DNA from 3 places in the Nitrospirillum karajorum genome. Region 1 is predicted to be linked to each of the others. Evidence: predicted binding sites of a transcription regulator. Region 1 holds the regulator's gene; each other region holds the start of a gene.

Region 1 (4,413 bases):
GTCGCCGAGGCCCGTGCCCTGGGCGCCGACTGCATCCTGCTGATCATGGCGGCGCTGGACGACACCCAGGCGGCGGAGCTGTACGACGCCGCCACTGGCTGGGGCATGGACGTGCTGGTCGAGGTGCATGACGCCGACGAGATGCGCCGGGCCCTGGCCCTGCCCGGCGGCCTGCTGGGCGTCAACAACCGCAATCTCAAGACCCTGTCCATCGACCTCGCCACCACGGAAATGCTGGCCGGCATGGTGCCGCCCGGCCGCCATCTGGTGGCGGAAAGCGGCCTGTACAGCCCGCAGGACCTGCTGCGCATGGAGATCGTGGGCGCCCGCCGCTTCCTGGTGGGCGAATCGCTGATGCGCCAGGCCGACGTGGCGGCCGCCACCCGCGCCCTGCTGGGTTTGGACCAGAAGGTCGCCTGACATGGCGGAGACTGACATGGCGGAGACCAGCGGCTTCACCCATTTCGACGCCGCCGGGCAGGCGGTGATGGTCGACGTCTCCGACAAGGCGGAGACGGAGCGCTTGGCCACCGCCCGCGGCCGCGTGGTCATGAAGGCGGAAACGCTGGCCCTGATCCAGGCGGGACAGGTGGGCAAGGGCGACGTGCTGGGCGTGGCGCGTCTGGCCGGCATCATGGCGGCCAAGCGCACGCCCGACCTGATCCCCCTCTGCCACCCGCTGGCCCTGACCAAGGTGACGGTGGACCTGACCTGCCTGGCCGACCAGAACGCGGTGGAGATCGAAGCCACGGCCAAGCTGAAGGGCCGCACCGGCGTGGAGATGGAGGCGCTGACCGCCGTCAGCGTCGCGGCCTTGACCCTTTATGACATGTGCAAGGCGGTGGATAAGGGCATGGTCATCGCCGATATCCGCCTGATCGCCAAGGACGGCGGCAAGAGCGGCCCCTACCGCGCGGACACCCCCTGACCCCGCCCCCAGCTTCGCCAAGGCCCGCCCCATGATCCCCGTTGATGAAGCGCTGACGCGCATCCTGTCGCACTTCCAGCCCGTGGCCGGGGAGCTGGTGGGGGTGGGCGAGGCGGAGGACCGCGTCCTGGCCGCCGATGTCGTGGCCCGCGTGACCCAGCCGCCGACCGCCGTTTCCGCCATGGACGGCTGGGCCGTGCGCGGATCGGACCTGGCCACCCTGCCCATCACCCTGGCCCGCATCGGCGAGGCGCCGGCCGGCCGGCCCTACACCGGCGCCGTCGCCCCCGGCCAAGCCGTGCGCCTGTTCACCGGCAGCGTCATCCCGGATGGCGCCGACACCGTGGTGCTGCAGGAGGATTGCGACGACCTGGGCGACAGCGTGCGCGTGCGCGAGGGCAGGCCCGGCCGCTGGGTGCGCGCCGCCGGCCTGGACTTCACCGCCGGCACCGTGGGCCTGAGGGCAGGCCGCCGCCTGACCGTGCGCGACGTGGCCCTGGCCGCCGCCATGAACCACCCCTTCTTGACGGTGCGCCGCCGCCCCCGCGTCGCCATCCTGGCCACGGGCGACGAGGTGGTGATGCCGGGCGAGCCGCTGGGCCCGGGCCAGATCGTCAGCAGCAACGGCCTGGCCCTGGCGGCCCTGGTGCGGCGCCAGGGCGGCATTCCCGTCAACCTGGGCATCGCGCCCGACGACGCCGACACCCTTGGCATCCTGGCGCGCGGGGCCGCGGGCTGCGACCTGCTGGTCACCACCGGCGGCGCCTCCGTCGGGGAACACGACCTGATCCGCACCGTACTGGGCGCCCAGGGCCTGGAACTGGACTTCTGGAAGATCGCCATGCGGCCGGGCAAGCCGCTGATGTTCGGGCGCCTGGGCGCCACGCCCCTGCTGGGGCTGCCGGGCAACCCCGTCTCCAGCCTGGTGTGCGCCACCCTGTTCCTGGTTCCGGCGCTGCGGCGCCTGCAGGGCCTGGACCCGGCGGAGCCCCCCGGGCGCGCGCGGTCCTGGGTGCCCCCCTGCCCGCCAACGACCGCCGCCAGGATTACCTGCGCGCCACGCTGCGGCCCGGCGATGGCGCCTTGCCCATCGCGACCACCTTCGGCCAGCAGGACAGTTCCATGCTGAGTCGCCTGGCGGCGGCGGATTGCCTGATCGTCCGGCCGCCCCATGCCGCCGCCGCCGAGGCCGGAGAGCCTGTGGACATCGTGCCGCTGGACGGAATTTAAGCCAGTGTCCCCTGAACCCGCCCTAAATCTGTCATCGTCTGGTGGTTTTTGATCGCTAACGCTTGACGCCGGCCGTGAACCAAAATAGAACATGGCAAGTACGTTTCGGGTTTGTTCCATATATAGCGGTTCGACACAGCAAAGGGGGCGATATGCTGACGCGTAAGCAACAGGAGCTTCTGCTGTACATTCACCAGCACCTGGGTGAAGGCGGCGTCTCCCCCTCTTTCGATGAGATGAAGGACGCCTTGGGCTTGAAGTCCAAGTCCGGCATCCACCGCCTGATCACCGGGCTGGAGGAGCGTGGTTTCATCCGCCGGCTGCCGCACCGCGCCCGCGCGCTGGAGGTGCTGCGCCTGCCGGAGACGACGCCGGCGCCCAAGAAGGCCGCTCCTGCCGAGGTGGAACCCCGGTTCAAGCCCAATGTCATCAAGGCCGACTTCCAGGCCGGGCTGCCGGGCAAGGACCCGGGCGATGCCGTCGGCTCCGTGAGCCTGCCGCTGTATGGCCGCATCGCCGCCGGCCTGCCCATCGAGGCGCTGCGCGACAGCGGCAGCAGCATCGACATACCCGTCTCCATGCTGGGCATCGGGGAGCATTACGCCCTGGAGGTGGCCGGCGACAGTATGGTCGAGGCCGGCATCCATGATGGCGACACGGTCATCATCCAGCGCTGCGAGACGGCGGAGAACGGCGCCATCGTCGTCGCCCTGGTGGACGCCGCCGAGGTGACGCTGAAGCGCCTGCGCCGCAAGAACAACTCCATCGCCCTGGAACCGGCCAACCCCTCTTACGAAACGCGGGTGTTCGGCGCCGACCGGGTGCGGGTGCAGGGCCGCCTGGTGGGCTTGTTCCGCCGGTATTGATCATTCCCTGCCGACCTAGGCCGCGACTGCGTCCGGGCCCTGGTGACGTCAGTCCCAGGGCCGTTTGCTTTGCGGATCATGCACCGTCTCGATGCGGATGGCGCCCCGCTCGAAATACAGGGCGTGGGCGCCGCGCGCGGCCAGCACGTCGGGGCCGATGACCTGGGGGGCGTCACAGCCGGCGGCCGGCACGCGGGAGATGACCAAATCGGCGTTGTCGCAATCCTCCGCCAGGGCATCGCGCGTCCAGGCGATGGCGACCAGCCGACCGTCCGGCGCGGCTGGATCGCGCTGGTCCGGTCGATAGAGATCGGGGTGGTAGAGGCAACCCAGGCTGTCGCAGCGCAAGCTGCCGTCATCCGTGCCCACAGTGGGCCAGGCGGGCGGCCGCCCCTCCCCGCCATCGCGCTTGCCCCAGGTTTCCACCTCGAAACCGCCGCCGCGCGACGACGACAGCCACAGCTTGCCGCCCCCATCGCGCACCGCCACCATGGTGCCGCCGCCCGACACCACCATGTCCGGCCGGGGCGTCAGCGGCGCCAACACGCAGCCCAGGGCGACGGGCGCCAGGCCGATCAGGCGCCAGCGGCGGCGCCACAGCATCAGCCACAGCCCCCCTACCACCATGAGGCCGAAGGCCATGTCGGACAGGGCGGCGCCGTGCAGGGCCGCCCCTGGCAAGGCGGCGGTGACACGGGCCGTCCACAGGATGCCCTGGCAGCCCCAGCCGATCATGTCGATGATCCACCCCTCCAAGTGGAACGGCATGGCGACATAGGCCACCAGGCACAGCGGCATGATCCACAGCTCGGTGATGGGGATGCCGATGAGGTTGGCCAGCACGCCGTAATTGGCTACCTGCTGGAAGTGGTAGAGGCAGAACGGCATGGTGGCGATGGTGGAGATGATGGAGGTCAGGCACAGGCCCCCCACGAACAGCAGGACACGCCGCGGCCAGCCGCCCTCCTTGCGCCACCGGCTCAGCGGCGCCCGCAGCACCTCATAGGCGCTGATCAGCGCCAGCACGGCGCCGAAGCTCATCTGGAAACTGGGACCGGGCAACTGCTCCGGCTGATACAGCAGGCACAGGATGCCGGCCACGGCGATGGCCCGAGGGCTCAATACCGAGCGGTCGGCCAGGATGGCCACCATGGCCAGCGCCGTCATAAGGACGGAGCGCAAGGTCGGCACCTGCGCGCCCACCAGCATCATATAGGCCAGGGTCGCCAGGATGGCGAAGGCGGCCGCCCATTTCTTGATGGAGTACCGCAGCGCCACCCCCTCCCAGAGCGCCAGCGCGGCACGGGCGGCGAAATAGAAGATGGCCGCCACCAGGCTGATGTGCAGGCCGGAGATGGAGAGGATGTGCTGCAGCCCGGATACGCGCAT
Region 2 (4,413 bases), 670 kb from region 1:
ATTCGCCCAGCTGGCCATGAGCGACGGCCTGGGCGCTGAGGCCAAGGCCGTGATGGACAAGGGCTTCAAGGCCGGCATCCTGGGTAAAGCCCAGGGCGACCGCGAGAAGCGTCTGGCCGACATGGCCGGCAAGCAGGTCGATGACGATCAGCGCAAGCTGCCGGATGACGAGAAGGAAGCCAATGCCCAGCCGGACGGCAAGCAGCTGGTCCGCGTCGGCACGCAGTACCTGGCCCTGGGCAACGCCGCCAAGGCCATCGAGGTTATTCAGGCCGGCATCAAGAAGGACCAGCTGAAGTACCCGGAAGAGGCCAAGCTGCGCCTGGTCCAGGCCTACATCGCCGCTGGCCAGAAGCAGAAGGCCGTGGACACCATGAAGGCCATCAAGGGCACCGACGGCACCGCCGACATCGCCCGCCTGTACCTGATCCAGGCTGGCATCACCCAGTTCTGATCCGCTTGCTTCCAGCGCCCCCGGCGCCCGTGGAAACAGCAAAGGCCGGTCCCTCGCGGGGCCGGCCTTTTGGCATTTCAGGGCCGTGGGAGCGGCCGTCAGAACAGCGCCAGTTGGTTGCCCGGCTGCGGCGGCGGCTGGAACAGGTCACAGCGCATGTCCCAGCGCCGCTGATCCAGGCCCAACCGCCGCGTTGCCAGCCTGTGGCGCGCGGCCAGCAGTTGGGCGTAGGCGCCGGTGCCGCGCATCCGGGTGCCGAATTGGGAGTGGTTGTGGCCGCCATCGCGGCATTGCCGGATAAGGCTCAGCACACGGTCGGCCCGGTCGGGTACGTGCAGGCGCAACCATTCCTCCATCAGGCCCGCCAACTCGCGCGGCAGCCGCAGCAGGATGTAATGGGCCTGGTGGGCTCCCGCGTCCTTGGCTGCCGCCAGGATGGCTTCCAGTTCATTGTCGTTCAGGGCAGGGATCATGGGGGAGGCGAGCACGCTGACCGGCACGCCGGCCTGGGACAGCTGGCGTACCGCTTCCAGCCGGCGTTGCGGCGTGCCGGCGCGCGGCTCCAGCCGGCGGGCCAGATCGCGGTCCAGCGTGGTGATGGAGATGGCGACCCGGGCCAAGCCGTCGGCCGCCATGGGGGCCAGGATGTCCAGGTCACGCAGCACCAGGGGGGACTTGGTGATGATGCCCACCGGGTGGCGGAAATCTCGCAGCACCTCCAGCACGCCGCGGGTGATGCGCTCCGCTCGCTCCACCGGCTGGTAGGCGTCGGTGTTGGCACCCAGCGCGATGGGGCGGGGAACATAGCCCTTGGCCCGCAGTTCCTTGGCCAGCACAGCGGGGGCATCCCGTTTCGCATAGAGGATGGTTTCGAAATCCAGGCCGGGGGAGTGCCCCAGATAGGCATGGCTGGGCCGGGCGAAGCAGTAGACGCAGCCATGCTCGCATCCCCGATAGGGGTTGATGGACCGGTCGAAATTGACGTCCGGGCTGTCGTTGTAGCTGATGACACTGCGTGAGGTGTCCAGGCGCACCTGGGTGGCCGGCGCCATCTCCAGGTCCGCCTCCCCGTCCCAGCCATCGCTTCCCACCCGGGCCCAGCCGTCATCGGTCCGCAGGCGGCTGTGCGCCTCGAACCGTCCCGCGCGGTTGGAGTGCGTGCCTCGGCCTTTCAGCGGGCGGTCATCCAGGATGTCGACCATGGCTTCCTCCGTTACCCGGAGGATAGCCTATCGCCGTCAAAAACAGAACACAACATGAACATTAGGGTGGGCGCAGCGGCCAACTCCGAGTTCCAGATAGCAAAAAGGCCGCCAGGGAAAGCCCCGGCGGCCTTTTCACGCTGGTTGGTGTCAGGCGGCGGCGACGGCCAAGCGGGCGCAGACGGCCTCGATCAGCAATTGCCGGGCCCGGTCGACGATGTCGTCCATCGACGGCGTGCGCACGAACATGGCGGCCGCCCGGTCCTTCAACTCATCGCGCGTCGGCAGGGTGGGCATGGTCGGCATGTGCAGGTCGGGCAAGCTGGGCATGTGTAGCTCGGGCATATGCAGCGAGGCCAGCATGGCCTCCGCCTGGGCCCGGGCGTTTTCCAGCTTGTGCTGCAGTTCGGCCTTCACGTCGGCCAGCGAGGGCGTGTCGGCCAGCGTGGCCTGCAGCCGGGCGGCGATCTGCTCCACATGGAAGGTGGCGACCAGTTGGCTAGCGGCCTTTTCGATGATGGCCTTCCCCAGCCGCTGCTCCCCCCGCACCACGGCGGCGGGCGGGCGATGCAGGTCCCAGGTGATGCCCACCCAGGACAGCGCCTTCAGGATGTAATAGGTGGTGTCGATCTCCCACCAGCGGAAACCCTGGCAGGCGGCGCTTTGATAGGCGTGGTGGTTGTTGTGCCAGCCCTCGCCCATGGTCAGCAGGGCGAACCACCAGTTGTTGCGGCTATCGTCGCCGGTCAGGTAACGGCGGCGGCCGTACACATGGGCCAGGGAGTTGATGCAGAAGGTGCCGTGATAGGTGGCGACGGTGCTCCAGAAGAAGCCCACCACCAGGCCGGACCAGCCGGCCGCGAACCACACGGCGACGGCCAGGATGAAGGCCGGCAGGTAGTGGAACCGATCCAGGAAGCGCAGCTCGGGGAACTTGGCCAGATCCGGCACGGCGGCCAGGTCGGTCTTGTCATGGCGGGCCGTGAAGATCCAGCCCATGTGCGCGTACCAGAAGCCGCGCTGGGCCGGGGAATGGACGTCCGCCGGGGTATCGGAATAGCGGTGATGGTGGCGATGCTTGGCCGCCCACCACAGGATGCCGCGCTGGGCCGAGGTCTGGGCGATGAACGCCAGGATGAACTGGAACCAGCGGCTGGTCTTGTAGGCGCGATGCGAGAAATAGCGGTGATAGCCGCCGGTGATGCCGAACATGCGCAGGCCGTAGAGGCCCACCGCCAGGGCCACGTCTTGCCAATAGACCCCTGTCCAGATGGCGCCCAGGCAGGCCAGATGCACGAGGATGAAGGGCAGGGCGCCGGCGGCCTGGATATCGTCCAGGTAATGGTCGGCCGGCTTTTGGGCGGCGTCGCGGGCGGGCTTGGTCACCGGGGTCGGTACTCCGTCAGGGGCGGCCGAAAGGCCGCGAAGAGGGTGAGGCGATCGATTGAATACCAGGAATCGGCGGCCAAGCCGACTCCGCGTTTGGTACGGATGTCCCCGACGCCGAGGGTAAAGGACAACCCTGAAGGGGAGATTAACACCAGGGGCCGCATCCGCGATTTGTGCTGGGTCAAAAGGGCTCAGAAGTCGGGGGACAGATCGTCCGGCAACTCCTGGCCGGGGGCGCCGCCACTGACCACCCCCTGCATCCACCAGCCGGATTCGGCCAGCTTGCCCTCGTAAAGCTCCATCACCGGCTTCTGCAGGCGATCGACCAGCACCATGTCGTGGGTTGCCACCAGGCAGGTGGTGCCCAGCTTGTTCAGCTCGATGAACAGCCGCATGATGCGCAGGCTCATCTCGCGGTCGATGTTGCCCGTGGGCTCGTCGGCGATGATCAGCTTGGGCCGGGTGACCACGGCCCGGGCGATGGCCACCAGCTGCTTCTGGCCGCCCGACAGGCGCAAGGGGCGCTCATCCAGCTTGGCCTTCAGACCCACCCACGACAGCAGCTCCGTCACGCTTTCCTGCACATGGGCCTCATCCTGGCCGGCCAGGCGCAAGGGCAGGGCGACGTTGTCGAACACCGTCAGGTGGTTCATCAGGCGGAAGTCCTGGAACACCACGCCGATCTGGCGGCGGAGGGCCGGCAGAGCCTTGCGCGGGGTCTTTGACAGTGGATGGCCCAGCAGGGTGATGAGGCCGCGGGATGGGCGTTCCGCCAGGTACAGCAGCTTCAGCAGGCTGGATTTGCCGGCGCCGGTGGGGCCGGTCAGGAAATGAAAGGACCCGGGCGCCAGTTCGAAGCTGATGTCGCGCAGCACCTCAGGCCCGGTGCCATAGCGCAGACCGACATTCTCGAAACGGACCAAAGGCGGGGCATCCTTGAAATGGAAAGAGCCCGGCCCGCCCGCTTATGGGCGGGGCGGGACCGGGCCCGATCCAGAAAACGGAGGGGCGCTTACTCGGCCGAGGCCGCTTCGGCGTCCGCGCGATCGGTGGTCGGGAACAGGCCGGCCTTCTCGAACGCGGTCAGGGTTTCCTGCGCCCAGGCGCGCAGGTCGGTCAGGCCGCTGTGGCCGGTCCACACGTCGATGCCGTAGCGCTTCTCCAGGTCGGCGTCGGTCATCTTCAGCGCGTCACGGACGGAGATGAACTCCTTTTCCAGCAGCTTCCAGATGTCGCTTTCGCAGCGCTTGATGGTGATCAGGCCGACGCCCTGGCTCTGGAAGCTCTTCAGGCGGCGGAAGGACTGGTCGTTCTCATAGGGGCCGAAACCGCCGGCCACCTCGTTCAACACCACGAAGCGGCGGCCGA
Region 3 (4,413 bases), 2.2 Mb from region 1:
GACGTGCTGGCGGAACTGTCCAACCTGCTGCGCCGCCTGATCGGTGAGAACATCGAGCTGCGCATGCTGCACGGCCGTGACACCGGCCTGGTGCGGGTGGATCAGGGGCAGTTGGAACAGGTCATCATCAACCTGGCGGTCAACGCCCGCGACGCCATGCCCAAGGGCGGGCGGCTGACCATCGTCACCGGCAACTTGCACACCACCGAGCCCATCCGTCATGAGACGGAGGAGATGCCGCCCGGCGATTGGGTGGTGGTGGAGGTGATCGACACCGGGATCGGCATCCCGCCGGAAAACCTGCAACGCATCTTCGAGCCCTTCTTCTCCACCAAGGAGGTGGGATCGGGCACGGGGCTGGGCCTGTCCACCGTCTATGGCATCGTGCGCCAGACCGGCGGCTTCGTCTTCGTGGAGAGCAAGCCGGGGGAGGGGGCCAAGTTCTCCATCCACCTGCCGCGCCTGGATGAGAAGGCCCTGGCCCAGGCCGCCCCGGCGGAGGAGGCCAAGGACAAGGGCGCGGCCGACCTCACCGGCATCGGCACGGTGTTGCTGGTGGAGGATGAGGACGCCGTGCGCGTCTTCGGCGCCCGCGCCCTGCGCAACAAGGGCTATACCGTGCTGGAGGCGCGCAGCGGGGAGGAGGCGCTGGACCTGCTGCAAGGTGCCCGGGGTGGGGAGGTGGACCTGATCGTCAGCGATGTGGTCATGCCCCAGATGGACGGCCCCACCCTGATCGAGCAGGTGCGCCGCTTCCGCCCCGACGTGAAGGTCATCTTCATCTCCGGCTATGCCGAGGACCGCTTCCGCCATTCTCTGAAGGACGGCGCCGTGGTCGACTTCCTGCCCAAGCCCTTCAGCCTGAAACAACTGGCCGCCAAGGTGAAGGACGTGATGGAGGGGCCCCCGCGCCCGGGGCAGGAGCCCGCGAATCCGAGGTGAGCGCGCCCAAGTGCCTGATCGTGAAGCAATTCGGGGCGCGGCGACGAGGCCCCGACCGGGGCCGCCGCCGCTTTCCGGGGAGCGTAGCGGACCTGGAAAGCGAGGAAGCCAAGCGGCCGGATGGCCGCGCCCGGCGCTTGAGGGCCTTGAAATCCCGCCCGACTCTGGAGCGTAGCGACGAGGCCCCGACCGGGGCCGCCGCCGCTTTCCGGGGAGCGCAGCGGACTGGAAAGCGAGGAAGCCAAGCGGCCGAACGGCCGCGCCCGGCGTTTGAGGGCCTTGAAATCCCGCCCGACTCTGGAGCGTAGCGACGAGGCCCCGACCGGGGCCGCCGCAGCTTTCCGGGGAGCGCAGCGGACTGGAAAGCGAGGAAGCCAAGCGGCCGAACGGCCGCGCCCGGCGTTTGAGGGCCTTGAAATCCCGCCCGACTCTGGAGCGTAGCGACGAGGCCCCGACCGGGGCCGCCGCAGCTTTTCGGGGAGCGCAGCGGACTGGAAAGCGAGGAAGCCAAGCGGCCGAACGGCCGCGCCCGGCGTTTGAGGGCATCATAACAAGAACAAAAAAGAACAAACGGCAAACTTTCACCCTTGGCGAATGAGAACATAGCGGGTACATTCCCCTTCACCGCAGCCGTTGAACGCCCGTTGGCCGTATGCGACAAGAGGGGGACAGCAAGATGTCGGCACCACTTCGTCTGGTAGAAACACCCATGGATAAGCAAAAGGCCCTCGACGCCGCCCTCGGCCAGATCGAACGCGCGTTCGGCAAGGGCTCCATCATGAAGCTCGGCGCCAAGGAGGCGTCGATGGAGGTGGATGCCATCTCCACCGGTTCGCTGGGGCTGGACATCGCCCTGGGTATCGGCGGCCTGCCGCGCGGCCGTATCATCGAAATCTACGGGCCGGAAAGCTCGGGCAAGACCACGCTGGCCCTGCACGCCATCGCGGAGGCCCAGAAGAGCGGCGGCACCTGCGCCTTCGTCGATGCCGAGCACGCGCTGGACCCGTCCTACGCCCGCAAGCTGGGCGTGAACGTGGATGACCTGCTGGTCTCCCAGCCCGACGCCGGCGAACAGGCGCTGGAGATCACCGACACGCTGGTGCGCTCCGGCGCCATCGACGTGCTGGTGGTGGACTCGGTGGCGGCCCTGGTGCCGCGCGCCGAACTGGAAGGCGAGATGGGCGACAGCCACGTCGGCCTGCAGGCCCGCCTGATGAGCCAGGCGCTGCGCAAGCTGACCTCCTCCATCTCCAAGTCCAACTGCCTGGTCATCTTCATCAACCAGATCCGCCTGAAGATCGGTGTGATGTTCGGCAACCCGGAGACGACGACCGGCGGTAACGCGCTGAAGTTCTACGCCTCCATCCGCCTGGACATCCGCCGCATCGGCGCCATCAAGGACCGCGACAACGTCGTCGGCAACCAGACCCGCGTGAAGGTGGTGAAGAACAAGCTGGCCCCGCCGTTCCGCGTTGTCGAGTTCGACATCATGTATGGCGAGGGCGTGTCCAAGGTGGGTGAGCTGATCGACCTGGGCATCCAGGCCGGCGTGGTGGAGAAGTCGGGCGCCTGGTTCTCCTACGACGGCCAGCGCGTGGGACAGGGCCGCGAGAACGCCAAGCAGTTCCTGCGCACCAATCCGGCCATCGCCAAGGCCATCGAGGAAAAGGTCCGCGCCAACGCCGGCCTGGTGGCTGGTGCCATGATGGTGGGCTCCCCCGAAGCTGACGGCGACGCCGACAGTCCCGAGTGATCGGGTAGATCATCTGAAATGAGCAAAAGGCGGGCTGGCGACGGCCCGCCTTTTCTTTAGCTGCCGAGTAGGGCTCAAGGGGCTGCGACCTGTTTCAGCATGGTTCGCACCACCTGGCGATGGAATGGCATGATGAGCGCCAGGTACGTCCGCCCCAGCCAATTGTGGGTGCGCACCAGCGTGGTGGCGGTGACGTGGTGGCCGGTGGCGTCCTGGCGCACGTCGACCACGGCGCGGAAATCCAGGTGCTTGTCCGCCATGCCCAGCACCACCCGGCCCGGCCCGCGGCTCAGGATGGGGAAGATGCCGATATGATCGGCCGCGCCGGGCTCCGATGGTGCCGGCGGGCGGGGGGCCTTCAGGCCCAAGGGGGCCACCAGGGCGTTGCGCAGGGCCAGCAGCCAGCGGACCCAGGTGGGGGAGGTGCCCATCATGCGGCGGGCCGCTACCAGGGCGTCCACCACCAAGGTGTCCGTCGCGGGCGTTTCGGATGCCGGCGGCATCACCAGCCGGAAGGCGTCGGCGAACTGGGCGCCCGGCAACAGCGCCCAAATGCCTGCCTCTGGGGTGACTTCCTGCACGGACATTCGGTCGCGCTCCTAAGGGTTGCGGACTATCTGAGGGCTTGTCGGTCAGAACGTCGCCGGCACCATAGGCCCAGGGCGACGGGACGGCAATGAAGCCGGCAACGCAGCCGCTATTGGTTGCATAAATGACATAAAAAGCGTATCATCTAGGCCATCGCATGAATGCGATAAATGCCTTACCCAAAATGGGGAGCGGATGATGGTTACGACCTCGGGCACCTCCGTTTATTCCCAGGCGCAAAGCCTGGCGTCCTCGGCAACTCAACAGACGTCGCTGTTCCGCTCCACCCCCTCCACCACGCCTCAGATCACGGCCCAAAAGGTCGCCGACGCCTTGCAACGGGGCGATACCGCCGGCGCCATTGGCGCCTTCGTCGATGAAAAGACGCTGAAGAAGCTGACCAAGCTGCAGTCCGACGCCACCAAGCTGGACAAGCAGATCAAGCAGAAGGCCGCCGACAACGACAAGAAGACCGCCCAGGACAAGGTCGACAACGCCAAGCGTCAGCTGAAGGCCCTGCGCATGCGCGCCCAGTTGGCCGCCGCCATGGGCGACAAGCAGGCCGCCGCGCGTATCGCGCGCGAGGCGGCGGACGTGGCCAAGTCCCTGGGCTCCGCCGCGCAGGAATACGCCGGCGCCGTGAAGAACGGTGCCTCGGTGGGCACCACCGACGCGTCTGGCGCCGCCACCGCCACGGCCGGCGTGGGCAGTGACGCCGCCCAGGTTCAGGCCACCGCCGCCGGCACCGCCCAGGCGCCCACCGGCCAAGCAGCCGCCACCCAAGCCGCCAACGCGGCGGCGGGCACCACCGCCGCTGCCGACGCCACCCTTCAGACCGGGAACGCCCAAGCGGCTCAAAACGGTACTGGCCAGTCTGACAAGCCCGGAACGATCTCCGTATCCAGCACGGATGAGGCGGCGGCGGCGCGCAAGGAGCGCCTGGACTTCATGGGCAATGTCCGCACCCTGATGGACCAGGCCCGCAGCGTCTACAACCAGGCCAAGCATGTGCTGGACCGCAAGCGCAAGCCCGGCGATCCCACCGACCCGGACCATAGCGCCCAGGACATGGCCGACGCCGCCAAGCAGGTGGACGCCGCCGACCAGTCCCTGGCCGCTGGGGACACCCC

Evidence for each region. The regulator LexA, encoded in region 1, represses DNA repair genes until DNA is damaged. The targets are predictions, from matches to a motif close to ATGTTCTANTTTGGTTC.
Region 2: the regulator LexA is predicted to act here: its motif matches at 1,702-1,718, upstream of UCD39_RS22155 (PA0069 family radical SAM protein).
Region 3: the regulator LexA is predicted to act here: its motif matches at 1,486-1,502, upstream of recA (recombinase RecA).

What each region holds. Positions count from the first base shown of each region.
Region 1 is NZ_JAZBQB010000003.1:2,491,941-2,496,353, reverse strand. Features, by position in the region: gene trpC (indole-3-glycerol phosphate synthase TrpC) at 1-420, shown strand, start outside; gene moaC (cyclic pyranopterin monophosphate synthase MoaC) at 422-928, shown strand; gene UCD39_RS25315 (molybdopterin molybdotransferase MoeA) at 960-2,057, shown strand; gene UCD39_RS25310 (hypothetical protein) at 1,979-2,158, shown strand; gene lexA (transcriptional repressor LexA) at 2,311-3,024, shown strand; gene UCD39_RS25300 (ComEC/Rec2 family competence protein) at 3,073-4,413, opposite strand, start outside.
Region 2 is NZ_JAZBQB010000003.1:1,824,203-1,828,615, forward strand. Features, by position in the region: gene UCD39_RS22150 (hypothetical protein) at 1-454, shown strand, start outside; gene UCD39_RS22155 (PA0069 family radical SAM protein) at 553-1,656, opposite strand; gene UCD39_RS22160 (acyl-CoA desaturase) at 1,807-3,042, opposite strand; gene ftsE (cell division ATP-binding protein FtsE) at 3,237-3,968, opposite strand; gene UCD39_RS22170 (hypothetical protein) at 4,058-4,413, opposite strand, start outside.
Region 3 is NZ_JAZBQB010000003.1:301,124-305,536, reverse strand. Features, by position in the region: gene UCD39_RS15025 (hybrid sensor histidine kinase/response regulator) at 1-942, shown strand, start outside; gene recA (recombinase RecA) at 1,619-2,695, shown strand; gene UCD39_RS15015 (DUF2867 domain-containing protein) at 2,770-3,282, opposite strand; gene UCD39_RS15010 (hypothetical protein) at 3,479-4,413, shown strand, end outside.